DNA from 4 places in the Pseudomonas sp. VMV1 genome. Region 2 is predicted to be linked to each of the others. Evidence: predicted binding sites of a transcription regulator. Region 2 holds the regulator's gene; each other region holds the start of a gene.
What was found. The regulator FliA, encoded in region 2, starts transcription of late flagellar genes. The targets are predictions, from matches to a motif close to CTAAAGTTTNNNNNNNNNNNGCCGNTAA.

Region 1: ACUCV0_RS20155 (methyl-accepting chemotaxis protein) is a predicted target of FliA. The motif match lies at 3,626-3,653, and genes of this name have one in related genera.
Region 3: ACUCV0_RS13935 (methyl-accepting chemotaxis protein) is a predicted target of FliA. The motif match lies at 1,930-1,957, and genes of this name have one in related genera.
Region 4: ACUCV0_RS03565 (flagellar protein MotY) is a predicted target of FliA. The motif match lies at 4,131-4,158, and genes of this name have one in related genera.

The regions. Positions count from the first base shown of each region.
Region 1 covers NZ_JBXGSE010000007.1:229,538-236,570, forward strand. The annotation lists gene ACUCV0_RS20140 (glycoside hydrolase family 15 protein) at 1-270, opposite strand, end outside; gene ACUCV0_RS20145 (SDR family oxidoreductase) at 276-1,169, opposite strand; gene ACUCV0_RS20150 (hypothetical protein) at 1,513-1,767, opposite strand; gene ACUCV0_RS20155 (methyl-accepting chemotaxis protein) at 1,932-3,572, opposite strand; gene ACUCV0_RS20160 (Gfo/Idh/MocA family protein) at 3,703-4,644, opposite strand; gene ACUCV0_RS20165 (saccharopine dehydrogenase family protein) at 4,710-5,783, opposite strand; gene ACUCV0_RS20170 (hypothetical protein) at 6,060-7,033, shown strand, end outside.
Region 2 covers NZ_JBXGSE010000002.1:481,993-489,025, reverse strand. The annotation lists gene ACUCV0_RS07805 (protein-glutamate methylesterase/protein-glutamine glutaminase) at 1-519, opposite strand, end outside; gene ACUCV0_RS07800 (chemotaxis protein CheA) at 603-2,858, opposite strand; gene ACUCV0_RS07795 (protein phosphatase CheZ) at 2,885-3,673, opposite strand; gene ACUCV0_RS07790 (chemotaxis response regulator CheY) at 3,693-4,067, opposite strand; gene fliA (RNA polymerase sigma factor FliA) at 4,155-4,895, opposite strand; gene fleN (flagellar synthesis regulator FleN) at 4,892-5,722, opposite strand; gene flhF (flagellar biosynthesis GTPase FlhF) at 5,815-7,033, opposite strand, start outside.
Region 3 covers NZ_JBXGSE010000003.1:831,058-838,090, forward strand. The annotation lists gene ACUCV0_RS13930 (hypothetical protein) at 1-129, opposite strand, end outside; gene ACUCV0_RS13935 (methyl-accepting chemotaxis protein) at 166-1,788, opposite strand; gene ACUCV0_RS13940 (nucleotidyltransferase family protein) at 2,111-2,623, shown strand; gene ACUCV0_RS13945 (methyl-accepting chemotaxis protein) at 2,667-3,539, opposite strand; partial or broken gene ACUCV0_RS13950 (methyl-accepting chemotaxis protein) at 3,522-4,556, opposite strand; gene ACUCV0_RS13955 (LLM class oxidoreductase) at 5,099-6,088, shown strand; gene putA (trifunctional transcriptional regulator/proline dehydrogenase/L-glutamate gamma-semialdehyde dehydrogenase) at 6,359-7,033, shown strand, end outside.
Region 4 covers NZ_JBXGSE010000001.1:758,172-765,204, forward strand. The annotation lists gene argF (ornithine carbamoyltransferase) at 1-81, opposite strand, end outside; gene ACUCV0_RS03535 (DUF3597 domain-containing protein) at 297-701, opposite strand; gene grxD (Grx4 family monothiol glutaredoxin) at 946-1,272, shown strand; gene bfr (bacterioferritin) at 1,331-1,807, opposite strand; gene ACUCV0_RS03550 (bacterioferritin-associated ferredoxin) at 2,000-2,215, opposite strand; gene rnt (ribonuclease T) at 2,334-3,005, opposite strand; gene pyrC (dihydroorotase) at 3,008-4,051, opposite strand; gene ACUCV0_RS03565 (flagellar protein MotY) at 4,194-5,144, shown strand; gene ACUCV0_RS03570 (argininosuccinate synthase) at 5,262-6,479, shown strand; gene ACUCV0_RS03575 (PA3496 family putative envelope integrity protein) at 6,531-6,710, opposite strand; gene nth (endonuclease III) at 6,853-7,033, opposite strand, start outside.

The DNA of each region.
Region 1 (7,033 bases), on a different contig from region 2:
GGCGGTATGGAAGCAGGTTTCCAGCACATTGCTGTCCTGGCGATAGGCCCGCTCGACGCGGTAGTCGGCAACCGGGGTGATCGTGAAGAAACCGCCAGCGGGGGCGTCCAGCAGGCGGTCGAACAGTGGGGCGGAGTCCATGTTGGGCACGCACCACCAGTCCAGCGAGCCGTCCGGCGCCACCAGGGCGACCGAACGACCGTCGGAAAGGGCAGCGTAGCCCGCCAGGGGCGCGTAGCCGTCCTGGCGAACTGGATCGAAGACCGCCATGGCCGTCAGCCCATGCCTCCGGTAGCGCCATAGACCTCACCGGTCACATAGCTCGATTCCTGGGAGGCCAGCAGCACATAGATGGGTGCCAGTTCCGCCGGTTGGCCAGGACGCTTGAACACCGTCTCGCCACCAAAGGTGGGGATCTTCTCCTGGGGCTGGCCACCGCTGGGCTGCAGCGGCGTCCAGAAGGGGCCGGGCGCTACGGCGTTGACACGAATGCCCTTGGCGGCGACCTGCTTGGCCAGGCCCTTGGTGAAGTTGGTGATGGCCGCCTTGGTGGACGCGTAGTCCAGCAGGAACTCCGAGGGCTGGGTGGCCTGGATCGAGGTGGTGTTGATGATGGCGGCGCCAGCCGGCAGGTGCGGCAGCGCGGCCTTGCACAGCCAGAACAGGGCGTAGACGTTGGTCTTGTAGGTGGCATCGAACTGCTCGGTGGTCAGTTCGGCGATGTCTTGCACCGCAGTCTGCTTGCCGGCCACGTTGACCAGGATGTCGAGACCGCCGAGGGCCTCCTTGGCCTTGCTCACCAGCTGGGTACAGAAGGCTTCGTCCTTCAGGTCACCGGGCACGCAGACCACCTTGCGCCCTTCGGCTTCCACCAGCTTCACCACTTCCTGGGCGTCAGCCTCTTCCTCGGGCAGGTAGTTGAGCACCAGATCCGCCCCTTCACGGGCATAGGCAATGGCAGTCGCCCGGCCAATTCCCGAATCTGCACCCGTGATCAGCGCCTTGCGGCCAGCCAGACGACCGAAGCCCTTGTAGCTGGTCTCGCCATGGTCGGGACGCGGCTGCATCACCTGCGCCAGGCCCGGTGCTTCCTGAGGCTGCTTGGGAAATTCCGGCTGGGGATACTGGGTAAGGGGGTTTTGCATGCTGTATTGGTTGTCGCTGGACATGACATCTCCTGAAGGGGCCAAGAAGGCGCCCGTTTGGCATCTTTTCGATGACGTTCAAGGAAATGGAGGGGCAAAGACCCGACGAGGTTCCCGCGATCAGCAGAGGATGTGTCGATGCAGGCAGATTTGATACTTGGCCTTACCCCGATACGCTTCCGGCGCGATCTAACGTCCAAGGGCGTGGAGAAAGGAGGGTCCTTTCGCGTATCGGAAATCCCAGCTGCACGAAGACCGCCTAGGTGGCCCTGCTGACCGGATGGCTGTCACGGTCTGGAGCTGGCTCTCAGCACGGGACCCAGCTGAGTCTGGTGGTGGCCTCGCTCACGCCGGACTGCCAAACGCTTCAGGCGTCGAGCGGCTCCAGGCGTAAGGCGACACCGGTGCGCTGCAGGGTGAGGATGTCCGCTTCGCGACAGCCGATCAGGCGACCTTCGGCGGTGCGCAGCTGATCGTCCTCCAGCTGAGCGTACGACTGCGGCTGCTTACCGTCGCCGGCGACCATGATGTAGAGCTGACCACGCAGCAACTGCCCGGCCAGACGCCCGTCGTCGAGGCCGATCAGGCGGTAACTTCGGCGGGCATCGTAGGTAAAGCGCATGGGAGCATCCATTCAGGTATTTCAGCTCAGAACGGCTCTGGCGCCCAATGTTCCCCTGGGCCGACCTGGGCAAGGCTCGTCAGCCCCTCTGAAGCGCAGCAAGCCCGCCACTCACCGAGATGAGGGCGGGTCGACCACTGGTCGGAAGTTTGCTGAACGATCGATCAATAACGGAATTGCGCGACCAGACCTTGGAAGGACGTCGCCAGGCGCGACAGCTCCTGACTGGACGCCGCGGTCTGCTGGGCACCGGTGGCGGTCTGGGTAGACAGGTCCTGGATGTTGACCAGATTGCGGTCCACTTCGCGAGCCACCTGGGCCTGCTCTTCGGCGGCGCTGGCGATCACCAGGTTGCGCTCCTCGATGCTGGCGATCCCGTTGGTGATGCGGTCCAGGGCTTCACCGGCACGGTTGGCGCGCTCCTGGGTATCGCCGGCCAGGGACTGGCTCTTGTGCATGGCGCTCACTGCCTCTTCGGCGCTGTCGCGCACGGCGCTCATCATGCGCTCGATCTCCCCGGTGGAGCCCTGGGTGCGATGGGCCAGGGCGCGGACCTCGTCCGCCACCACGGCGAAACCGCGACCCTGCTCGCCGGCGCGGGCGGCTTCGATGGCGGCGTTGAGCGCCAGCAGGTTGGTCTGCTCGGCGATGCCACGAATCACTTCCAGCACCTTGCCGATCTCGCGCACCTGGCCTTCCAGGGTCTGTACCTTCTGGGTGGAATCGGTGATCTCGCTGGTCATCACCGCCATGGCCTGGGCCGCCTGCTGCACCTGCTCGCGACCCTGCTGGGCCTCGCGACTGGTGTCCTGGGAGGCGGTCGAGGTGGAGGCGGCGTTGCGTGCTACCTCTTCGACGGCGGCGGTCATCTGGTTGACGGCGGTGGCGGCCTGCTGCACCTCGTCGTGCTGGCGAACCTGGCCCCGGGAGGTCTCCTCGGTCACGGCATGCAGTTCCTCGGCCGCCGCGGCGAGCTGGCTGGCGGCACCGGCCATCTGCTGCACGGTGTCCTTCAGGCTGCGCTGCATGCCGCCCAGGGCTTGCAGCAGCTGGCCCGCTTCGTCACGCCGGCTGCTCTGGATCGGCAGGGTCAGATCGCCTTGGGCGACACGCTCGGCGCTGGAAACGGCCTCGCGGATCGGTGCCACGATCAGGCGGGTAATGACGATGCCCAGCGCCAGGGCGCAGAGTGTGGCCAACAGCAGACCACCGGTGAGCGTCCAGAACGCCTTATCGTACGTGGTCTGCGCCTCAACACCGGCTTCGGCACTCTGCCGCTTGTTGGATTCCACCATGATCTTGAAAGAAGCCATGGTCTTGCGATAGCTGGGTTGCACCTGCTCGTTGAGCAACTGGTTGGCACCGGCTACGTCTTTGGCGGCCAGCCGGGCCAGTACGGCGTCGATGCCGGCCAGATAGGTTTTCCAATCACCCTCGTAGGCATCACCCGCGGCCTTTTCATCAGGCTCCAAGGGCGTGGCGCGATAGGCGGCGAAGGGTTTTTCGGCATCGGCCTGGTTGGAGCGCAGAGACGCGATGATGCGATCCTGCTCGGCCTGGGGCGCATTGGCATAGGCCATGGACATCAGGCGGAAGATGTCGCGGTTATGACCGATCACGTTGCTCTTGGCATCGTTGAGTTGAACGATGGAGCGCAGATTGTCATTCAGCAAGGTGCTCAGCAGCGCATTGAGGCTGTTGAGTCCACTCATGCCCGCTGCGCCTATGCCTAGGGTAATGAGCGTACAAAGACCAAAGGCCACGGCGAGTTTTTTCGCCAGCGCCAGATTGTTGAACCAGACCATTGGGAATTCCTTTCAGCGACGGGGATGCCAGCCGAACTGCGCCGGATGCCTCGCTATCGGCACCATCAGACTGACCTTTAACCCCTCCGGTCTCTCGGTAACGGTGGCCAACACGGCCTGGCCTGACGTTCTAGTCGCGTCCATAGAGGCGATCCAGCAGGCCGTTGGCCGCGAGGGCATCCTCCAGGCTGGCCAGCTCTGGACGCGGTTGACCGAGCAGCTGATCGAATACCGCCTGGGCGCCCTGGGGAACACCTGGTGCGATCGCCTCGGCCAGCACCTGACTCTCACCACTGGCCTCGTGCAGCAGCAGACGCCCAGCGGTGAGCTCCAGGGTGCCCGTGCTGCCATCCAGCCGGATGGCCAATCGCGGACCGCGCAGGGTGGCGCTGGCCCGCAGCTGGATCGGCAGGTCGCCGGCCCGGAGCAACGCCTCGCCGCCATGATCCAGGGGCCAGCGCGCATCGCGTTCCAGGCGGCAGTACTCGACCGTCAGGGATTCACCGGTCAGCCAGGCGCTGAAGTCCAGCAAATGCACGGCCAGGTCGCCAAAGGCGCCATAGCCCATGCGCGTCTCGTCCAGATGCGCCGGCCAGTCGCTTAGCCAGCCTTCCAGCAGACCCGGGTGGCCAGCCGTGAGCGACAGGTGGGAAAGGGTGCCGATGGCGCCAGCGCGAGCCAGCTGACGCAATTGCTGTAGGGCAGGGTCGGTACGCAGATAGAAGCCGCTGAAGCAGGAGCGCCCGGCGAGTTGCGCGGCCAGCGCCTTCGCGCGCGCAGCCGAGACGGCCAGGGGCTTTTCCACGAACAGATGGCGGGCGCGGGGGAGTAGCGCGGCTACCGCTGTTTCGTGATCCTCGATGGCCGTGGTGACGAAGGCCAGATCCACCTCGGGCAACTGGGCGAAATCGTCCAGCACCGGCAGACCATGGGGCGCGGCGAGACGCCGGGCGCGGGCAGGATCGCGTTCGCTAGCCACGGCCACTACCCGCACGCGCGGATCGGCCAGGCTGGTGTCCAGGTAGTCCTGGGCGTGGATCTGTTCGCAACCGACGATGGCGACGCTGAGCATGACGAGGGGTCCTCCAACGGAAACTGTTCCGTTATGGACCCCACATCGGCCGCTAAGCTTCCCGATCAGGCCGGCTGGTAGGCCTTGCCGAAGCGGTTGGCCAGGAAGGCGTCCATGTCCACCTGTTCCTGGGCAATGAAGCCGCGCTGCGGCAGCTTGCCTTCGCGGAACAGGTCCAGGGCGGTGCAGATGCCGGCGGCGGTGGTGATCTGGATGGCGCTGGTCAGGCGACCGTCGCGCTCGGCGGCAAAGATCTTGCGGCTGAACACCTCTTGCACCAGCTTGCCGCCGCGCATACCGCTGACGGTCACGAACACCAGCACCACGTCCTGCATGGTGGTCGGCACGGCGCCGCGCAGGATGTTCTTGAGCTGCTCCTGGTCGCCGGCCAGGCGCAGGTCTTCCAGCAGGAACTTCATCAGGTCGCGGTGACCCGGATAGCGCACGGTCTTGTAGTCCAGGGTTTCCACCTGGCCCTGCAGGGTCTCGCAGAGGGTACCCAGGCCGCCCGAGGTGTTGAAGGCCTCGTATTCCACGCCATCCAGGGAAAAATGCTCCAGGCCTTCCAGCGGCTGCACCAGTTGCAGCTCGCCGTTGCGCACGGCTTCGCAAGGGTGGCAGTACTCGTTGACCAGGCCGTCGACGCTCCAGGTCAGGTTGTACTTCAGGGCGTTGGTGGGAAATTCCGGCAGGGCACCGACGCGCATCTTCACCTCGCGCACGCTATCGAAGCGCTTGGCCAGGGAATGGGCGGCGATACCGATGAAGCCAGGCGCCAGACCGCACTGGGGCATGAAGGCATTGCTCGCGCCCTCGGCTAGTTGGCGGATGGTCTTGGTCGCCTTGACGTCTTCGGTCAGGTCGAAATAGTGGGTGTTGGTGGCCTTGGCCGCCTGGGCGACGGGAATCGCCAGATGGTAGGGCAGGGCGTTGAGTACCACGTCCTGATCATCCAGGGCCGCGGCCAGGGCACTGGCGTCGGACGTGTCCAGGCTGCGGGTCTGCACGCCCAGCGCCGCGATGGCCGCTAGGGCGCGCTCGTCACGATCCGCTACCGTCACCCGGTAGTCGCCACTGGCGTGCAGCAATTGCGAAATGGTGTAGCCGATGTGGCCGGCGCCGAGCAGGGTGACGTTCATGGCGGGATCCTCCGTGGTTAGAGGCTCCAGCTTAAAAAGGGGCACTGCCAGATGTGAGCGTCAGAGCGTCGAATCGTCGTGCTTTATTTGACGAAGCGTCATCATTTTCGTCGATTCGACAGAGTGCTGCATGTCCGCGCTGCTTTGCTTATCGCTCTAGTCGAAAGGCTGTCGAACACGCCACAGTAATCCGGACATAGGTCTGCACCACGTGGCGACGCCTTCTATAAGCCAGTGGTCGGCCGCAGTGGGTGGCCGCTTCAAGGAGGAAAGACCATGGTCGTGGACAACGCAGCGCGGGTGAACGCCTATTACTGGGGCGTGCTGGGCCGCGCCCCGGACGCGGAAGGCTTCCGTTTCTGGGTCGATAAAATGGACGCGGGACTCGGGGGCGAGCAACTGGTCCGCCTTTTCCTCAATGGCGCCGAACGCCTGCAAGCGCAACCGGCCGAGGAGAGCGCCAGCGCCTTCATCGACGGCTGCTACGGCGACCTGCTCGGACGCAGCGCCGATGCCGACGGCAAGGCCTTCTGGCTGGGCCGACTGGAGACCCTGGGCAGTACCCAGCAAGACGCCAGGGCAGCGGTCGTTGTCGAGATGATCGACTATCTAACTCGCCCGGATGGCCAGAGCGCCGACCAGCAGCTGTTCCAGACGCGCCTCGCGCAATGGGAACCGCTTACACCGGGTCTTGCCCTGCACGAGGACACCGGGGTGTCGGCCACTGACGGCATCACCCGCAACGGCCAGGTGGACGTGACCCTGCCGGAGGGCGTAAAGGAGTGGAATTACAGTCTGGATGGCGGAGCGAGTTGGACACCTGCTGAAGCTGGCTCTTCCGCCATTCAGCTTGCTCATGGTCACTATGAGACCGGGAGCGTCCAGATCAGCTATCTGGACGCCGGTGACGCCCATACGGTCGCGAACGAGACAAACTGGACCATCGACACCTATGGCGACGGTCTCTATCTGTTCACCCGGGGCCCGGCCATGGCCGACCTGCTGAAGTTCTATGCCTTTGGCCTTGAGCAAGTTGATCAGTGGCGCTACTCCAGTGATGGTGGTCAGACCTGGCAGCAGGGACAGCCTGATGGCCCGGTCCTCAGCGTAGGAGAGGGTTATTACCCGCAAGGCTCACTGGTGGTCGAGACCACGGACAAGGCCGGCAATGTATCGATCACTGCCTTCCCGCGGGACCTGACCGTCTATCCCACCGATATAACGCCACCTAGTCTGCTGCAGCTCAATCA
Region 2 (7,033 bases):
GTGGCCAGCCTGGGTCGCACTGGGCGCCGCCGGCCGGGTCACCGTCCGGGCACTTGCCGATGCAGCCGCCGGACTCGCGGACGCTGCCGGCGCGACACTGGGTGCCACCGCAAAGCGGCGATTGGAACGGGCGATATGGTGGATCTTCTCGCACAGCAGCTTCTGCACACTCGCCGGATTGCGCGAGATGTCCTCAAAATTCTTCGGCAAGTAGTCGACCGCGCCAGCATCCAGGGCATCCAGGGTGACCCGGGCGCCTTCATGGGTGAGCGAGGAGAACATCAGTACCGGAGTCGGGCACTTCTGCATGATATGGCGGACGGCAGTGATGCCGTCCATCATCGGCATCTCGTAATCCATGGTGATGACATCGGGCCGCAGTGCCAGGGCCTGATCGACCCCCTCACGCCCGTTGCTGGCCGTGCCCACCACCGAGATGTTGGGGTCGGCCGCCAGGATTTCCTTGAGCCGACGCCGGAAGAAGCCGGAATCGTCTACCACCAGTACTTTTACCGGCATACCTTGAAACTCCTAACTTGGGGCGGCTCAGGCCACCCGATGGCGCCGGGCACAGGACCCGACGCCGCTCGTACCTGGCCGACTCAGAGCCCGCGACGGGCGTAGCGCTTGAGCATGCTGGGTACATCGAGGATGAGCGCGATGCGGCCGTCGCCAGTGATGGTCGCCCCCGACATGCCGGGCGTGCCCTGCAGCATCTTGCCGAGTGGCTTGATGACCACCTCTTCCTGGCCCACCAGCTGATCGACCACGAAGCCGATACGCTGGGTGCCGACCGAGAGGATCACCACGTGCCCCTCGCCCTGCTCCACGTGGGCTGCACCAGGTACCAGCCAACGCTTGAGGTAGAAGAGCGGCAGTGCCTTGTCGCGCACCACCACCACTTCCTGGCCATCCACCACGTTGGTGCGGGACAGGTCGAGGTGGAAGATCTCGTTGACGTTGACCAGCGGGAAGGCGAAGGCCTGGTTGCCCAGCATCACCATCAGCGTCGGCATGATCGCCAGGGTCAGGGGTACCTTGATGACGATCTTGGAGCCCTGGCCCTTGGTCGAGAAGACGTTGAGGGTACCGTTGAGCTGGCTGATCTTGGTCTTGACCACGTCCATGCCCACGCCGCGGCCGGAGATGTCGGAGATCTCGGCCTTGGTGGAGAAACCCGGGGCAAAGATCAGGTTGAAGCACTCGGTCTCGGTCAGGCGATCGGCCGCGTCGCGGTCGAGCAGGCCCTTTTCCACCGCCTTGTTACGCAGCAGATCCGCGTCCATGCCCTTGCCGTCGTCGGAAATCGACAGCAGGATATGGTCGCCTTCCTGCTCGGCGGAAAGCACCACGCGTCCGGCGCGGGACTTGCCGTTGCCTTCACGCTCGGCCGGCCCCTCGATGCCATGGTCGACCGCATTGCGCACCAAGTGCACCAGCGGATCAGCCAGGGCCTCGACCAGGTTCTTGTCCAGGTCGGTTTCTTCACCGACCAGCTCCAGGTTGATCTCTTTCTTCAGGCTGCGCGCCAGATCGCGGACCAGGCGCGGGAAGCGGCCGAAGACTTTCTTGATCGGCTGCATTCGGGTCTTCATGACCGAGGTCTGCAGATCCGCGGTGACCACGTCGAGGTTGGACACGGCCTTGGCCATGGCCTCGTCGCCGCTGTTCAGGCCCAGGCGTACCAGGCGGTTACGCACCAGCACCAGTTCGCCGACCATGTTCATGATCTCGTCCAGCCGCGCGGTATCGACCCGCACGGTGGTCTCCGCCTCGCTGGTGGGACGCTCGCCTGCCGCGGCAGGTGCCGCCGGCTTGGGCGCAGCGACCTCGGCGGCCGGTTTCGGTGCCGGTGCTGGGGCCGGGGCCGGGGCCGGAACGGGCTGAGGCGCGGCGACCGGTGTCGGCGCAGCGGCAACCGGTGCAGCTACGGGCTCGGCGGGACCACTGAACTTGCCCTTGCCATGGAGTTCATCAAGCAGGGATTCGAACTCGTCATCGGTGATCTCATCACCACTCGCCGCCGCCGGAGCAGCCGTGACGGGTGCCGATGCGGCCGGCGCAGGAGCCTCGTTCGCGACGAACTTGCCCTTGCCGTGCAGCTCGTCGAGCAGGGCTTCGAATTCGTCATCGGTGATCTCGTCGCCACCCGTGGCGGCCGGCGCAGGTGCCGTGGCAGCCACCGGAGCCGCCGCTGGCGCCTCGTTGAACTTGCCTTTGCCATGCAGCTGATCGAGCAAGGCCTCGAATTCGTCGTCGGTGATGTCCTCGCCACCGGCGGCACTGGCGGTTTCCGCAGTGGCCCCCTGGTCGGCACCCGGCTCGCTACCCAGGGCATCGAGCAGGTTCTGGAAATCGGCATCGCTCAGTTCCGGCTCGGCAGCCGCCGCGGCGGTCGGAGCGGGCTCTGCGGCGGCGACCGGGGCAACAGCCACGGGCGCAACCGGAACCGGCGCCGGCTCACTGCCGGCGGGTTCGGCCAGGCGGGCCAGGGCCGCCAGCAATTCAGGCGAGGCCGGGGTCGGCTCTTCGCGTTCACGGACCTGACCGAACATTTCGTTGACGGAATCCAGTGCCTGCAGCACTACATCCATCAGCTCGGCATCCACGCGGCGTTCGCCTTTGCGCAGGATGTCGAACACGTTTTCCGCGATATGGCAGCACTCGACCAGGGTATGGAGCTGCAGGAAACCGGCACCGCCCTTTACGGTATGGAAGCCACGGAAAATGGCATTCAGCAGATCCATGTCATCCGGGCGGCTTTCCAGCTCGACCAATTGTTCGGACAACTGTTCGAGAATCTCGCCGGCCTCTACCAGGAAATCCTGGAGGATTTCTTCATCGGCGTCGAAGCTCATTCCTGCACTCCCCAAGAGGGTCTGGGTCAAAAGCCCAGACTGGATAGAAGATCGTCGACGTCGACCTGAGCGGCCACGACGTCTTCACGCTTATCGGCATGAATCTGCGGACCTTCACCCTTCATCGTCTTTTCTTTTCGATTCTGTTCGATCAGCGCGGTGTGATCGTGACTGAAGCCGGTATAGCGATCGACCTGACTGGCCATCATCACCAGCTTGACGAGGTCTTTCTCGATCTGCCCGACGAGATTGACGACCCGCTTGATCACCTGACCGGTGAGATCCTGGTAGTCCTGCGCGAGGAGAATGTCGTTGAGCTTGGCCGACAGCTGCTCGGCACTGCTCTCGCTGTGGCTGAGGAAGGCGTCGACGCGCTTGGCCAGTTCGCGGAATTCGTCCGCGCCCATTTCCCGGCGCATGAATTTCTTCCAGTCGGCATGCACGGCACGGGCCTCGTCGCCGAAGTTGCCTACCAGCGGTGCGCTCTCCTCCACCAGATCCATGGTTCGGTTGGCAGCGTTCTCGGTCATCTTCACCACGTAGGAGAGACGATCGGTGGCATCGCTGATCTGGGAGACCTCTTCGCCGGCCATGCCGCGCGGATCGATCTCGAAGTTGACGATGGCATTGTGCAGCTCGCGGGTCAGCTTGCCGACTTCCTGGTAAAGACCCCGGTCACGCAGTTGATTGAGCTCATTGATAACATGCACGGCCTGGGTGAAATCGCCGCTTTCCAGGCATTTCACCAGCTCTTGGGCGTGCTGTTTTAGATTCGACTCGAAGTCGCTGAAGCTGTTGGTGCCAAGCTGATCCATAACGTCCCCGCGGCTTTCTTCAGCCGTTCACCCGCTCGAAGATCTTGTCGATCTTTTCTTTCAGCACCTGGGCGGTGAAAGGCTTGACCACATAGCCATTCACGCCGGCCTGAGCGGCTTCGATGATCTGCTCACGCTTGGCCTCGGCGGTCACCATCAGCACCGGCAGGGTCTTCAGGCGCGCGTCGGCGCGGACCTGGCGCAGCAGATCGATGCCGGTCATGCCAGGCATGTTCCAGTCGGTGACGAGAAAATCGAAGTTGCCGCTCTGCAGCATCGGCAGTGCGGTATTACCGTCGTCTGCTTCGGCGGTATTGGTGAATCCCAGATCGCGCAGCAAATTCTTGATGATGCGTCTCATCGTGGAAAAATCGTCCACGATGAGGATTTTCATGTTCTTGTCCAAGTCGACCTCCGTCCTAATCCGCACACACGCCACAAGGCGCGTCTAAGCAATCGTAGTAGCCTGAGTACCAGCCGGTTAACGCGAACGCCATTCCGCCAGCCGCGCCCGCAGGCGTGCCGCGCATTGACTGTGAAGTTGGCAGACACGTGACTCGCTCACACCCAGCACCTCGCCGATTTCCTTGAGGTTGAGTTCCTCGTCGTAATACAGCGAGAGCACCAGACGTTCACGCTCCGGAAGATTGGCGATGGCCTCGGCCAGGGCCTTGCGGAAGCGCTCGTCTTCCAGACCGCGACCGGGCTCGAGTTCATGCGAACCGCTCTCCTCGAGCCCATGCTCACCACCCTCCATGAGGTCGTCGAAGCTGAACAGGCGACTCCCCATGGTGTCGCCAAGGATGCCGTAGTACTCATCCAGACTCAATTTAAGTTCGGCCGCGACTTCGGAATCTTTAGCGTCACGACCAGTGCGCGCTTCCACTGCCCGAATGGCGTCGGTGACCATGCGCGTGTTGCGGTGCACCGAGCGCGGTGCCCAGTCGCCCTTCCGGACCTCATCGAGCATGGCACCGCGGATGCGGATGCCAGCGTAGGTCTCGAAGCTGGCGCCCTTGCCGGCGTCGTATTTGCGCGAGGCCTCCAGCAGACCGATCATGCCGGCCTGCATCAGGTCTTCGACCTGTACGCTCGCCGGCAGGCGCGCCAGGAGATGGTAGGCGATGCGTTTCACCAACGGCGCGTAGCGGTTGATGAGCTGCTCCTGCTGGGTACGTTCCGAGGTTTTGCTGTACATGCGAAGCCCGCTGGATGCTGTCATGCGTGGGTACCGATGGCTGGTTGCACAAGGCGCTCGACAAAGAACTCGAGATGGCCGCGCGGATTGGCGGGCAGCGGCCAGCCATCGACTTTCTGAGCCACCGCACGAAAGGCCAGTGAGGCCTTGGCACGCGGAAAGGCTTCGTACACGGGGCGCTGTTTCTGTACCGCTTTGCGCACCGCTTCATCGAACGGAATGGCGCCCACGTATTGCAAGGCGACATCCAGGAATCTGTCGGTCACCTTGGTCAGCTTAGCAAAGAGATTGCGGCCTTCCTGGGGTGTCAGCGCCATATTCGCCAACACCCGGAAACGGGTGACGCCATGGTCGCGATTGAGCAGCTTGATCAGGGCGTAGGCATCAGTGATGGAGGTGGGCTCGTCGCACACCACGACCAGGACTTCCTGGGCGGCGCGGACGAAGCTGACCACCTGGTCGCCGATGCCGGCAGCGGTATCGACGATGAGCACGTCGAGGTTCTCGCTGATGTCGCTGAAGGCCTGGATCAGACCGGCATGCTGGGCCGGCGTCAGATTGACCATCGCCTGGGTGCCCGAGGCTGCCGGGACGATGCGGATGCCGCCCGGCCCGTGCAGCAGCACGTCGCGCAGCTCACACTCGCCGGAAATGACGTCGGCCAAGGTGCGCTTGGGCGACAGCCCGAGCAGAACGTCGATGTTGGCAAGGCCCAGGTCGGCGTCGAGCAGCATGACGCGCCGCCCGATATCGGCCAGGGCCAAGGCCAGGTTGACCGACACATTGGTCTTGCCGACACCGCCTTTACCGCCCGTGACCGCTATGACTTGGACGGGATGCATGCTACCCATTGCCTGATACCTTTGATTGAAATCCGTCACACTTTAGACCAAGTGCATTTGGCGTGCCCAGGCATGCGATGCACCACCACCGTTCGTCGGCGCTAACCGGCGCGGCGGGCATTGCTCTGATACAGGCCGGCGAACATGCCGGCCATGGTTTCTTCGCTCGGCTCTTCGGACGCCTGCAGGCTCACGGCGCGGCTCACCAGCTGGTGGCTGCGGGCCTGATGTAGATCGTCCGGGATGCGCGGACCATCGGCGATGTAGGCCACCGGCAGGCGCTGGCTGATGGCCAGGCCCAGGGCTTCGCCGAGGCTGGCGGCCTCGTCCAGCTTGGTCAGCACGCAGCCGCTCAGACCGCAGCGCCGATAGCTGTGATAGGCCGCCTTGAGCACCTGGCTCTGGCTGGTGACACCCAGCACCAGGTAATTGCGAATCTTCAGCTGGCGGTTCGCCAGGGCTTCGAGCTGCGCCTTGAGCGCCGGATCGTTGGCGGGCATGCCCGCGGTATCGATCAGCACCAGACGCTTGCGTGCCAGGGGCGCCAGGGCCTGCGCCAGGGACTGGCCCGGATCGACCAGGGTCACCGGTACGTCGAGGATGCGGCCCAGGGTCTTGATCTGCTCCTGGGCACCGATGCGGAAGCTGTCCATGCTGACCAGCGCCAGACTCTGGGGACCGTACTTGAGCACGTAGTTGGCGGCGAGCTTGGCCAGGGTGGTGGTCTTGCCCATTCCGGCCGGGCCGACGAAGGCGACGATGCCGCCCTCCTCCAAAATCTTGGCGTCAGTGGTCTTGGCCAGCTGGGCGAAGTTGGCCAGCAGCATGCGCCAGGCATGGCGCGGGTCCTGGATCTTGGCCACGCTGTCGAGCAGGTGGCGGGCCAGGTCGGCCGGCAGCCCCATGCGTTGCAGACGGCGCCAGAGGCCGGCCTGCTCCGGACGGGTGGACTGCACCTGCGTCCAGGCCATGGAGCCCAGCTGGACTTCCAGCAGTTCACGCAGGCCACTGAGTTCGCTGCGCATGGCTTCCAGGGCGCGGCGGTCTTCCGGCGCGGCGCTGGCGGCAGCTGCCGCAGCAGCCGGTTGGGGGGCACGCGGCGGGGCGATCACCGGCTCGCGACGACTGTCGGCAGCACTGATGGCGCCGAGCAGCTGCTTGTCCTTGGGCGCGGCCGAGGGCACGCCCGGCGCGCGGATGCTGAGGTCGGCATGGGCCTGGGCGATCTTCGCATGGGTCTTGCGCAACTCCGCCTGCAGCTCCGCGTTGGGCGCAGCCGGTGCCGGAGCCTGGTAGTCCAGCGCCGCGGTCAGCTCGACC
Region 3 (7,033 bases), on a different contig from region 2:
TTCGCCGCCCAGGTGAGTGATGCCGGCGGTGCCGAAGCCGTTGAAACGGTAGTCACCCTGGTCGAGGGCGAGCGCGGATCCCGCGCAGGTTAAGGCCGCGCCGAAGGCGAGCAGACGTGCAAAAGCCATGGAAGTGCTCCTAGGTGGTTCTTGGTATAGGGATAGCTAGATGCGGAAGCGCGAGGTCGCCTGCCGCAGATCGGTGTCGACCACCACCAGTTGCTCGCCCATGCGGGCGGTGGCGGTGGTGCTGTCCGCACTGGACTGGGTATCGCTCTGCAGGCGCCGGGTGTCGCTGCTGATCGAATCGGAAAGGCTCAGCTGCTCGCCGGTGAGCAGGGCAATCTGAGCGTTGTAGTCGTTGATGCGCGCCACGGCCTGGGCGATGCCTTCGAGCATGGCGGTAGCGGCCTGGGAGCTGCTGGCGCTCACCTGGGCCTGGTTGTGGCTACCCTGCATGGCCTGCAGCACGCGCTGGGCGTTGCTCTGCAGGCGCTCGATGATCTGCTGGATCTCGGCAGTGGAGCGTGCGGTCTTCTGGGCCAGATTGCGCACCTCGTCGGCCACCACGGCGAAGCCGCGGCCCTGTTCACCGGCGCGTGCGGCCTCGATGGCGGCGTTGAGCGCCAGCAGATTGGTCTGCTCGGCGATGGACTTGATCACGTCCAGCACCAGGCCAACCTGGCGGGTCTCCTGTTCCAGCTGCTGCATGGATTCGGCCGATTGGCGCACGCTGTCGTCTAGTTCGCCGATGTTGCGCGACAGCTTGCCGATGCTGGTACGGGCGGCGGCGGATTGCTCGGCCGCGGCGGCGGCCTGGTCGGCGGCTTCGCGCGAGCGGTCGGCCACCTCATGCAGGTTGGTGTTCATGGTCTGGATGTCACGGCCGATGGATTCGGTGTGACCCTGCTGAGAGCGGGCGTTGTTCTCCACCGTCTGGGTGAGGTGATAGAGCTCGCCGGACACCTGGCCCAAAGGGTGGGCAGCGTCGACGATGGCCTTGATCGTACTCTGCAGCTGATCGAGAAAAACATTGAACAGTGCGGTCATTTGACCGATCTCGTCCCGTGAGCCGACCTGCAGGCGGCGGGTGAGGTCACCGTCGCCCTCGGCAATGGCGCGCAGCGAGGTGATGACCTCGCGCACGCTGCCAAGTACGCTACGGATAGTCAGCACGGCGGCTCCGGCCAGGATCACTACCAGCAGCAGGCTCAGCCAGATACCCACCCGAGTGGTATCGGCGTTCTGGCCGCGAGCCTGGGCCAAGGTCTGCTGGAAATCGGTATAGGCATGGGCGCGCAAGGTAGTACCCAATTGCTGGGCGGCGGCGAGATCTGAGGCCATGCGATCCAGGTTGGGACGCAGGGAATCGAAGGAGCCACTACCCTTGATCAACTGTTCGGAGGCGCTTAGGGCGTTGTCCACGTAACGATGGATGCCCGCGCGCCAACTGGAAATTTCTTCGTTGCGCGCCGAGGTCTGGCGAGTGAGGCCGGCCATTTCCTGAAGTCGGCTGTCGATGTCGTCGACCACCTTGCGGGCCTCGCCCAAAGTTTCCAGTTCACTGGCGGTCACAGCACTATTGAATAGCCCAGGCAGGCGAGAGAACTGGAAGAGTACGGCGTCGGCCTTTTCCAGCAGCGGATAGCTGTGATTCTCCAGCTGGTCGAGGCGTTGGTCATTGCCGGCCAGTTGGGCCGAGGTGTAGGCCACGTAGAGCAGCAGGCCTAGCAGGGCGGCAGCGGGCAGCAGCGACAGCTTGAGCGTGAGCGACAGGTTACGGAACATGTACACCTCGGGAAGCATGGGCAGTAGCAAGCATCGAGGTGCGGAGACGTTCCTTCGAAATGAAGACTCGCCAGTGGTCATATCCTGACCAATCACCACGTCCTGTTGGCATCGCGAGTAAGGATCAGCGAAGCCGTCACCATTTCGACGGCTCCAATGCAAACTTGAATGAGATAATCATTATTGCGATTAATGCCGATGAACGTTGCGAAAATACGTTCAGGCGGTCATTTACAGAAGGTTTAGACTGATTAGTCGTGCCATGACCTCACTGTTTTCCCAGATAGAGCACTGGCTTGCGGCAGATACCGAGCGCTTGCGCTTGCTTCGCGTCCTCGCCCATTTGCAGCTGCCCGATGCCTGGCTGGCGGCCGGCTTCGTGCGCAATCTGGTCTGGGATCAGCTGCACGGCTATACCATGCCGACACCACTGGTGGATCTGGATGTCATCTATTTCGATGTGACCGACTGCCGGCCCGAACGGGACAGGGCCATCGAGATGGCGCTGGCGGAGCGGGCGCCGGGGTGGCCCTGGTCGGTGCGCAACCAGGCTGCCATGCACCTTCGCAACGACGATGCACCCTATGCCAATAGCCTGGATGCCATGCGTTTCTGGGTCGAGGTGGAGTCCGCGCTGGCCGCGCGTTTCACCGAGACGGGCGAACTCGAGGTGGTCAGCCCCTTCGCCCAGGATGGGCTCTTCGCCTTGCACCTGACGCCGAATCCCTGGCGGCCCCGGCTCGACGCCTTTCGCCAGCGCCTGTCGAGCAAAGGCTGGCTGACGCGCTGGCCGCGCTTGCACGTGCAGAAGCCTGGGACTGCCGAGCGGGATTGATGGCAAACGCCGAAGCGGGTGGCGAACTGCTTCGGCGCTGGCGTCAGACCTTGAAGCGTGCGGTTAGCTCCTGCAGTTGCAGGCTCAGGCGGGCCAGCTCGGTACTGGAGCCGGCGGTTTCCTCGGTGGCGGCGGCGGTCTGGTCGGCGACCTCATGAACCTTGACCACGCTGCGACTGATGTTCTCACCCGCCGCGCTCTGCTGCTCGACGGCAGCCGCGATCTGCTCGTTCATGGCCTCGATTTCGCCCACCGCGCTACTGACACTGGCCAGTACCACGCCGGCTTGGCGGGTCAGGCCGACACTGTCGCCGGTCAACTGGATGTTGCGCTCCAGCGCCTCGCTCATCTTGTCGGTGCTGCCATGCAGGCTGGTGATCAGGCTGGCGATTTCATCAGTGGAAGAGCGGGTGCGCTGCGCCAGCCCGCGTACCTCGTCGGCCACCACGGCAAAGCCACGACCTGCCTCGCCGGCACGGGCCGCCTCGATGGCCGCATTGAGCGCCAGCAGATTGGTCTGTTCGGCGACAGCCTTGATCACGTCCAGCACGCCGCCGATGCGGTCGGCGTCCTGCTTGAGCAGCTCCATGGTCACCTGGGTACTGTCCACTTCCTGCGCCAAGGTTTCGATCTGGGTGGCGACCTGGTTGACCATCTCATCGCCTTCGCGAGTCTTGAGCGTGGCCTCGCGGGCGGTCATGGAGGCCTGCTCGGCATTGCGGGCCACCTCGCCAATGGTGGCGGTCATCTGCTGCATGGCGGTGGCGATCTGCTCGGTCTCCACCTTTTGCGCCGTGGCGCCCGCCCGCGTCTGCTGGGTGATGGCGGAGAGCTCTTCAGCGGCGCTGGCGACCTGGACGACGCCGTCTTTCTGCTCGCGGATAAGCTCGCGCAGATTGACGATCATGCGTTGCATGGCCGCCTGCAGGAGGCCGAGTTCGTCCTTGCGGTCGGCCTGGGTCTCGACGGTCAGGTCGCCCGCGGCGATCCGTTCCACGGTGCCGAGGGTCTGGCGCAGTGGCGTCACGATGGAGCGGGTGATGATCCAGGCGGCGACCAGGCTCAGCAGCACCGCCAGGAGCAGGCCGCCAAAGAGCATCAGCTTGGCATCGCGGATATCGCCGAGACGGAACTGGTTCTGCACCTGCTTCATCTCGTCGGCGGTCTTGAGCAGCGCCAGGATGCGCTGGTCCAGGCCGTCGTCGGCTTGTTCGAACTGCTTCTGAATGGTGAACAGCTGCTGTATCTGGCGCTGATACTGGTCGAAGAGTTCTGGCAGTCGCTGCAGGCTCGTGGTCGAGGCGCTGCTGGCCGGCAGAGCCTTGAGTACGGCACCGACCTTGCCCAGTGAGGTCTGCAGGGCTTCCTGCTGCGGGCCGGCGGATTTAAGCACATAGACGCGGAAGTCGATTCGCAGTTTTTGCAGGGCCGCCAGCAGGGACGAGAATTGCACGCCGCCATGGTCGATCTGGCTATCCAGCGCGCTGGAGGCGTCTTGAAGCTGCTTGTCTAGCGTATCGCCAGTCTCTCTTATGCTCTGGATGGTGGCATCGCGGTCCTGGGTCACCTTCAGCGTCTGCTGATAGAGGTCACGATATTCCTGGAGGGTTTGCTCGGTGCGGGCGAGCAGCGCCTGGCTCTGGGGGCGTCGAAACAGCGGGCGAGCTTCCTGCAGTTGCTTTTCGAGGGCGTCGATGGAGAGCTTCCAGCGATTGGCCTGCTCCGTTTCCGGCAGTAGGGCGAAGGCCCCGCGGGCATTGCGCATGTCGCGAGTGAGCAGGCCGATCTGGGTGAACTGCTCGATGAGATTGCCGCGCCGGCCCAAGGCCTGGATGCCAGACCAGCCTGCGTAGGCAATGGCCAGTGTGAGGATGATCAAGGCGGTGAAACCGGAAAAAAGCTTTGTACGAACACTCATGTTGTGCAACTGCATGGATGCTATTCCTGATGTTCGGAAAAATGTTCCGGAGCCAAGGGAAGGAAAAAGGGAAAGATCTTAAACCAGCTGGAAAGGCTCTGGGATGCGCATTTCCTGCTTCGAAGGAAATGCGCTAAATTGGTAAATCTATTTATGGAGTGCCCCTTCAAGCTCTGCTTGGGGGCTTGGCTGACCACCGTCTGCAAGAAAAGCCGTTTTGTTTCAGCTATAGCGATACTTGAGCACTATTTCGCGCAGTTGATAAAAGTAAGGAGCTAAAAGTTTATCCTTACTAATAGTCTGTCTTTATATGAAGAAAGTAGGTTAAATAATGTTTCTGAAAGAATGACTTGCCAGAGTGGGGTGTAAGAAGACCGCATACGGAGAGTGCCAAGGTCGATACAGGCTGCCGGAGCGGCGGAGAATGCGCAGTCCGTGGCGCGCTGGGTCGCAAGGGGGCGGGTCGAGCATGAGCGAGCCGGCACTCGGCGAACCCTGGAATGCCGCTAGACTCCATAGAAAGGTCATTCGCTTTCCCTCTCTGGCAAGGAATCCCCATGTCCACCACGGAGCGTCGCCGCGCCTTCCTTCAGCATCCGGGTTTTTCGCGGCTGTTCGCACCCGGTCGCCTGACCCTGGGCTTCCTGCTACCGCTGGAGGGCTATCCCGATGATCCCATGCCGACCCTGCGCGACCATGCGCGCCTGGCGCGGCTGGCCGACCAGTTGGGCTTCGCCGCGCTCTGGGCACGCGACGTGCCCTTCTATGATCCTGGTTTCAACGATGCCGGCCAGGTATTCGAACCCTTCACCTATCTCGGCTATCTGGCCGGCATCACCCAACACCTGACCCTGGCAACCGGCAGTGCCGTCATCACCCTGCGGCATCCCCTGCATCTGGCCAAGATGGCGGCCTCGGTCGATCAGTTGAGCGATGGTCGCCTGGTGTTGGGAGTAGCCTCCGGCGATCGCCCGGTGGAATACCCGGCGTTCGGCCTGGAAGGCGAGTTCGAGCGACGGGGCGAGCGCTTTCGCGATGCCTTTGAGATGTTCCGGCTGGCCGGCGAAACCAATTTTCCCCTGGGTGAATTCCGCCGTTTCGGCGATCTGCAGGGGCTGGCCGATCTGGTGCCCAAACCGGTGCACGGTCGTATCCCGGCGCTGGTGACCGGGCGCAGTCGGCAGACGGTGGACTGGATCGCCGCCAAGGCCGATGGCTGGTTCTATTACTTCGTGCCTGCCGAACATGTCCCGGCGCTGACGCGGGTCTGGCGCGAGGCGTTGAACGAAATCGGCGGGCGCGAATTGTTCAAGCCCTTCGCTCAGGGCCTGTTCTTCGAGCTGGCCAGTGATCCGGACCAGCCCCCGCGGCCCATCCATGCCGGCCTGTCCTGTGGGCGGCGAGCGCTGGTGGACTATCTCACCCAATTGCAGGAGGCGGGCGTCAATCACCTGGCGCTCAATCTGCGTCCCTCGCGCCGTCCGGCCAGCGAAGTCGTTCAGGAGCTGGGCGAGTTCGTGCTGCCGCACTTTCCTTCCCTGCAGTGAAAGGCCCGGCGCCCGTGTGAAGCCAGGTAACACTTGCCTGGCTAACGACTTTCCCAAGTCGTCATTCGAATGCGCGATTCCTCTGTGGCGGGGGTTCGACCAGGTCGCAACCCTTGGCCTGATCTCTGCATAGTTTTGCGATCTGTTACCTTGCCATTGGTGCAACCGGATCGACGGTAGAACCTGCTGGGTTGCACTTGGTTGCACTTTTCTTTCGAGCGGCGCTAAGCTGCGCCGAATTTCGATGCCTTCTTGCTTGAGGACCTGCGCATGGCCACCACTACCACCCTGGGCGTAAAGCTCGACGAAGCCACTCGCGATCGCCTCAAGGAAGCGGCTCGCCGTATCGATCGGACGCCCCATTGGCTGATCAAGCAGGCCATCTTCACCTATCTGGAAACCCTGGAAAGCGGTGCGACCCTGGCCGATCTGCAGGGCATCGCCCAGCGGCTGGCCGAGGGGGACAACGAGGCGGTGGAAGCCCTGGCCGATCCGGTCTATCAGCCCTTCTTGGAATTCGCCGAAAGCATCCTGCCGCAATCGGTTCTGCGCTCGGCCATCACCGCCGCCTATCGCCGCCCAGAAGAAGAGCTGTTGCCGCTGCTGCTGGAGCAGGCGCGCCTGCCCGCTGCCCAGGCCAAGGCCACCCACGAGCTGGCCCACCGCATCGCCGAAAAGCTTCGCAACGCCAAGGGTGCAACCGGGCGCTCCGGGATGGTGCAGAGTCTGCTCCGTGAGTTCTCACTGTCGTCCCAGGAAGGCGTGGCCCTGATGTGCCTGGCCGAGGCCCTGCTGCGCATTCCCGACAAGGGCACCCGCGATGCCCTGATCCGCGACAAGATCAGCACCGGCAACTGGCAGCCGCACCTGGGTAATAGCCCTTCGCTGTTCGTCAATGCCGCCACCTGGGGCCTGCTGCTGACCGGTCGCCTGGTCTCGACCCAC
Region 4 (7,033 bases), on a different contig from region 2:
GAGTTCGATGCCGCGTGCGATGAGTTGCCGGAGTTCCTCGGGGGAACAATCCATGAAAGAGAGAAAGTGGCGAACCGTCATTTCGTTACCCTAGCGTCCCGTCCCGGTAACGGCCACCCGTGAAGGGCGCGGCGAACCTGAGAGCATGCCGTTTTACACGGCGGAAAGACCAAAGGCGAAATGGTATAAGTTCATGTCGCATTTTACCACCATCGCACGCTGGCACCTTTTCAGGCCTGCCAACGCGCGGTGGGGTAGAGGTCGGGAGCACTCCGGACAAAGTGCTCCGGCAGGGCTTACAGCAGGTCAGCGGGAACGTTGCCGCCATTGTCGGCGAGTTTCTGCAGGACGGCCTTGTGCAGCCACATGTTCATCTCGGCAGAGTCACTCATCTTGTCGGCAGGGCAGTTCAGTTCCTTGGCCAGTTCCTGGCGCGCGGTCAGGCTGCTGTCCAGGTCGAGGAGCTTGAGCAGGTCGACGATGGAGGTCTTCCAGTTGAGCTGTTCGCCTTTCTGGGTGGCCAGGCCGTCGAGCTTGGCGGCGACGTCCACCTGGCTCATGGGGGCGGCGCTGCCGGTCGAAGCCGGGTTTCCGGCGGGTGCGGCGGTATCGGTCGCGCCAGCGGTGGGGGCTGCGGCGGGGGTATCCGCGTGGGCTTCACCAATGCCGAGCTTCGAGAGGATCTTGCTGAACAGGCTCATGGAGTTCTCCTGGGGTCTTGGATCAGGCGCATCACGTGGCGCCTACCCTTAACCTGACCACAGCCTCGCCGCCAAAGTTTGCCAAGTGGCCTACCGAATCACCGCCGGCGGAGCGAACGGCCTTGAATGGGCGTGGTCGATTGGCAGGTCGAGCCGCGCCTGTTTCGGGCTGGACGTCGCGGAAATCCCGGCGTTCCACCGGCCTTTCCGTTACAATCGTCCCACCGTATTAGCGAGGTGCATCGTGGAAATCATCGATACCATCAAAGACCAGATTGCCAACAATCCTGTGCTGCTCTACATGAAGGGTTCGCCGAACGCGCCTCAGTGCGGCTTCTCTTCCCGTGCCGCTCAGGTACTGATGGCCTGTGGCGAAAAATTCGCCTATGTCGATATCCTGCAGAATCCGGAAATCCGCGCCAATCTGCCCAAGTACGCCAACTGGCCGACCTTTCCCCAGCTGTGGGTTGGCGGCGAGCTGGTCGGCGGCAGTGATATCCTGGCCGAGCTGTACGAGAAGGGTGAGCTGCAGACCCTGATCAAGCAGGCCGTGGAGCAGAAGGACGCCTGAGTCCTCCGCCCATGAAAAAGCCCGCATCATGCGGGCTTTTTCATGGGCGTCTGCTCGATCAATCGTCGTCGTGCATCTGCGACTGGATGTAGTTCTCGATCCCGACGCTGGCGATGAGGCTCAGCTGGGTTTCCAGCCAATCGATGTGCTCTTCCTCGGATTCGAGGATGCTCTTGAGCATGTCGCGGCTCACGTAGTCCCGCACGCTTTCACAGTAGGTGATGGCTTCACGCAGATCAGCCACGGCGCTGATCTCCAGGCGCAGGTCGCACTGGATCATCTCCTGGGTGTTCTCGCCGATCATCAGCTTGCCCAGATCCTGCAGGTTGGGCAGGCCTTCCAGGAACAGGATGCGCTCGATCAGGCGATCGGCGTGCTTCATCTCGTCGATGGATTCCTTGTACTCGTGATGACCCAGCTTGCGGATACCCCAGTCGTTGTACATCCGCGAGTGCAGGAAATACTGGTTGATGGCCACCAGTTCGTTGCCGAGGATCTTGTTCAAATGCTGGATGACGGTGATATCGCCTTTCATGGCCGGACCTGCAAATCGGGTGGGATTGCCGGCAGTCTGAGCGTGGAAGGGCCCTTTGTCAAAAGCTTAAGTTGTTGAAAAATCGACGAAAATCGAACGGTAATCGAAAGCTTTTCCATCCTTTCCGTAAGCGTTTGATTAGACAATAAAAAAGCCGGACACAAGGTCCGGCTTTTTTTGCAGGGATGTCGCTCAGGCGCGCGGGACGTCCAGGGCGTAGGCGAGCTGCTGGGCACCATGCAGCTCACCGAGGGTTTCCTTGACGACCTGCTTGGCGAGGCAGGCGCACTTGCCGCACTGGGTGGCGCAACCCGTGCTTTCCCGGACTTCCCGATAACTGCAGCAGCCTTCATAGATGGCTTCGCGAATATGCTTGTCGGTCACGCCACGGCAAAGACACACGTACATGGATCGCCTGCTGTATGAGTGGAGGTGCCGCCAAAGCTAATGACAATGAGAATGATTGTCAAAGTTGTAGGCGGCAAAATCTCATTAAAGGCGTCCTTGGCGACAGGCGGTTGTCAGATCAGTCCAGGTCGACCCAGCCGCCCATTTCTCGCCACCGATTGACGATGCCGCAAAACAGCTCGGCGGTCTTCTCGGTGTCGTAACGGGCCGAGTGGGCTTCGCGATTGTCGAACTCGATGCCGGCCGCCTGGCAGGCCTTGGCCAGTACCGTCTGACCATAGGCCAGACCGGCCAGGGTGGCGGTATCGAAGCTGGAGAACGGGTGGAAGGGGTTGCGCTTCAGGCCGCAGCGCAGCACCGCGGCATTGAGAAAGCCCAGGTCGAAGCTGCTGTTATGGCCGACCAGGATGGCTCTCTTGCAGCCACTGGCCTTGAGCGACTTGCGTACACCCTTGAAGATCTCGCTCAGCGCCTGCTCTTCGCCCACTGCCATGCGCAGCGGATGGTCGAGCTTGATGCCGGTGAACTCCAGCGCCGCAGCTTCGATATTGGCGCCAGCGAAGGGCTCGACGCGGAAGAAATAGGTGTGATCCGGATAGAGCACTCCTTCCTCGTCCATGGCCACGGTGGTGGCGGCGATTTCCAGCAGGGCATCGGTGGCGGCGTTGAAGCCGCCGGTCTCGACGTCGATCACCACCGGCAGATAGCCGCGGAAGCGGCGCGCCATGGGGATGCGCGAGTCGGACATGGGTTGGCTCGCATCCAGTTCGTCGCTGAAGGTCTCATCCATGCTCATACGCCCACCTCCAGACGCCAGCGCAAGGTCTCGCCCGCGCGCAGGGGAACCACCTCGTGATCGCCAAAGGGGAGGGAGGCCGGCGCCTGCCAGTCCTCGCGCACCAGGGTTACGGTCTCGTTGTTGCGCGGCAGGCCATAGAAGTCAGGGCCGAAGTGGCTGGCGAAGCCTTCCAGGCGGTCGAGGGCGTCGCGGCTCTCGAAGGCTTCGGCATAGAGCTCGAGCGCACCGTAGGCGGTATAGCAGCCGGCACAACCGCAGGCCGCTTCCTTGGCGTGACGGGCGTGGGGCGCCGAGTCGGTGCCGAGGAAGAACTTGGGGTTGCCGCTGGTGGCGGCGTCCAGCAGGGCGCTCTGGTGGGTGTTGCGCTTGAGGATCGGCAGGCAATAGAAATGCGGCCGGATGCCGCCCACCAGCATGTGGTTGCGGTTGTACAGCAGGTGATGGACGGTGATGGTGGCGCCCACGTTGGCCGGGGCCTCGCGCACGAAGGCAGCGGCGTCGCCCGTGGTGATGTGTTCGAACACCACCTTCAGCGTCGGGAAGCGCTGGACGATACGCACCAGGTGCTCGTCGATGAATTTCTTCTCGCGGTCGAAGACATCCACCTCGGCATGGGTGACCTCGCCATGCACCAGTAGCGGCAGGCCGATCTCAGCCATGGCTTCCAGGGTCGGGAAGAGGTTGTCGAGGGAGGTGACCCCGGAGTCGGAGTTGGTGGTGGCCCCGGCCGGATAGAGCTTGGCGGCATGCACGAAACCGCTGGCCTTGGCGCTGCGCACGTCTTCCGGGCTGGTGCGATCGGTGAGGTAGAGCACCATCAGCGGCTCGAAGCGGCTGCCCGCCGGACGCGCGGCCAGGATGCGCTCGCGGTAGGCGGCGGCCTGCTCGGCAGTGCGCACCGGTGGCACCAGGTTGGGCATGACGATGGCGCGACCGAATTCGCGGGCGGCGTCGGCGACGGTCTGCGGCAGGGCGGCGCCGTCGCGCAGGTGAATGTGCCAGTCATCGGGACGGGCAAGGGTGATCCGGTCGGTCATGCGGGATTCCAGGCTGCGGGAAAGTGGGGAAATGCTACCGGAAAAGGGGGTAGCCGGCACCCGTGCAGCGGGATCGCGCTCAAGTTTTCCGCGCCCTTGACCGATATGAAGCCCAGGTACTTTTTTCTTTCCGGAGCTCGACGTGCGCCCGCGTTACCTCTTCCTTTCCTGTCTGCTGCTCGCCGTTCCGGCCTGGGGGATGACCTTCCAGAGTCGGCTCGAGAGCGTGGAGTGGAAGGTGGAGGGCGACATCTTCGCCTGTCGGCTGCTGCAACCCATCCCGCGCTTCGGCAGCGGTGGTTTTTTGCGCCGCGCCGGCGAGGCCACGGTATTCGAGCTGCGCCCCAACGGTCAGTGGTTGCCGGCGGGCAGCGCCAGCCTCAAGGCCGCGGCGGTGCCCTGGAAGCCAGGCCTTGGCGACATCAGCCTCGGCTCGGTCAAGGTGGTGGAGGGGGAGCAGGCCCTGACGACCAGCGCGCAGCAGGCTCAGCGTCTGCTGGCGGGATTGATGGAAGGGCGCATGCCGCAGGTCAGTCGGCCGGGTGCCCTGGATGACCGCGTCGAGGTCCGGCTGCTGCCCGTGCACTTCGAGCCGGCCTACCAGCAGTTCCAGGCCTGTACCCAGAAGCTGCTGGCGGTCAACTTCGAGCAGATTCGCCATTCCCAGGTCGGCTTCCCGGGCGGTGGCGATACCCTGGACGACAGCGCCAAGGCCAAGCTCGATCTCATCGACGAGTACCTGAAGGCCGATCCAACGGTCAACCACGTCATCGTTTCGGGCTACAGCGACAACCAGGGCACCCGGCTGGACAATCGCCAGGAATCCCGGCTGCGTGCCATCGCCGTGATGGAATACCTCAAGGCCAAGGGCTTCCCCGCGGAGCAGATCGAGTTGCGCTTCTTTGGCGAGCAGTATCCGCTGGCACCCAACAGCAGCAAGACCAACCGGGCGCTCAACCGGCGCGTGACCCTGATGTTCTCGCGGGTGCCGCCAAGCAGCGAGCCAGCGGCCGCGCCGACCACCAGTACCGCGGCCAATCCGAGTGAGCCACCGGCGCCGACCCCCGCCCCGCCAGCCAAGCCCAAGGGCTGATCCGCTGCAACCGCATGTCGCCCAGACATCAGAGTGCGTCGCGCCTCTGTAAAAGCGGCGATACCACCAGTAGAATTACCGCTTTCCGACTCAATGCAACACACGGGAGCGAACGGCATGGCGGATGTGAAGAAGGTAGTCCTGGCGTATTCCGGCGGCCTGGACACCTCGGTGATCCTCAAGTGGCTGCAGGATACCTATAACTGCGAAGTGGTGACCTTCACCGCTGACCTCGGCCAGGGCGAGGAAGTCGAACCGGCACGCGTCAAAGCTCAGGCCATGGGCGTCAAGGAAATCTACATCGACGACCTGCGCGAAGAGTTCGTCCGCGACTTCGTCTACCCGATGTTCCGTGCCAATACCGTCTACGAAGGCGAGTACCTGCTGGGTACGTCCATCGCCCGTCCACTGATCGCCAAGCGCCTGATCGAAATCGCCAACGAGACCGGCGCCGACGCCATCTCTCACGGCGCCACTGGCAAGGGCAACGACCAGGTGCGCTTCGAGCTGGGCGCCTATGCGCTCAAGCCGGGCGTCAAGGTGATCGCCCCCTGGCGCGAGTGGGATCTGCTCTCCCGCGAGAAGCTGATGGACTACGCCGAAAAGCACCAGATCCCGATAGAGCGCCACGGCAAGAAGAAGTCGCCGTACTCCATGGATGCCAACCTCCTGCACATCTCCTATGAGGGTGGCGTACTGGAAGACACCTGGACCGAGCACGAAGAAGACATGTGGCGCTGGACCAAGTCCCCGGAAGCCGCGCCGGACACCCCGACCTACATCGAGCTGACCTACCGCGCCGGTGACATCGTCGCCATCGATGGCAAGGAGCTGAGCCCGGCTACCGTGCTGGCCGAGCTCAACCGCATCGGCGGCGAGAACGGCATCGGCCGTCTGGACATCGTCGAGAACCGCTATGTGGGCATGAAGTCCCGTGGCTGCTACGAGACCCCCGGTGGCACCATCATGCTCAAGGCGCACCGCGCCATCGAGTCCATCACCCTCGACCGCGAAGTGGCCCACCTCAAGGACGAGCTGATGCCCAAGTACGCCAGCCTGATCTACACCGGCTACTGGTGGAGCCCGGAGCGGCTGATGCTGCAGAAGATGATCGACGCCTCCCAGGCCAGCGTGAACGGCGTGGTACGCCTGAAGCTGTACAAGGGCAACGTCATCGTCGTCGGCCGCAAATCCGACGAGTCGCTGTTCGACGCCAACATCGCCACCTTCGAAGAAGACGGCGGCGCCTACAACCAGGCCGATGCGGCGGGCTTCATCAAGCTCAACGCCCTGCGCATGCGCATTGCCGCGGGCAAGGGCCGCACCCTGCTGTAAGGGTGGCGACGCCATGCGAAACCCCAGCCTAGGCTGGGGTTTTTTTATGGCTTAGAGGTCGAAGTCGTACTCAGAGATCTGCCGCTTGAGGCGGCGTTCCTCGAGCATGTCGTCGATCAGGCGCCGCTTGGTCAGGTTGGTCTTGCTGACGATAGGCTCCACCGTTTCGGGCGCTTCGCCATCGCTCTCGAAATCGTCGTCTACATCGATATCGCTTTTGTCTTCGGCCATTGGTAACTCCTGCAAGGCTGGACAGGGTCACACGCCAGTCATCGACAGGGCTGCGGGACCTTTTCGCGCACCTTATAGCGACAAAGCAGGGGCCGGTAAAAAAGATTTTTTCAATCGCTGAAGGGCTTTGGTGAGCCCTTTTTCAATCGTCCGAGGTTTTTGCCTTGTATTCGCAGAGGTCCTCGATGCGGCAACTGCCACAGCGAGGCTTGCGCGCCTGGCAGACGTAGCGGCCATGCAGGATGAGCCAGTGGTGGGCATCCAGCAGGTAATCCTTGGGCACCACCTTGAGCAACTTGAGCTCGACCTCCACCACGTTCTTG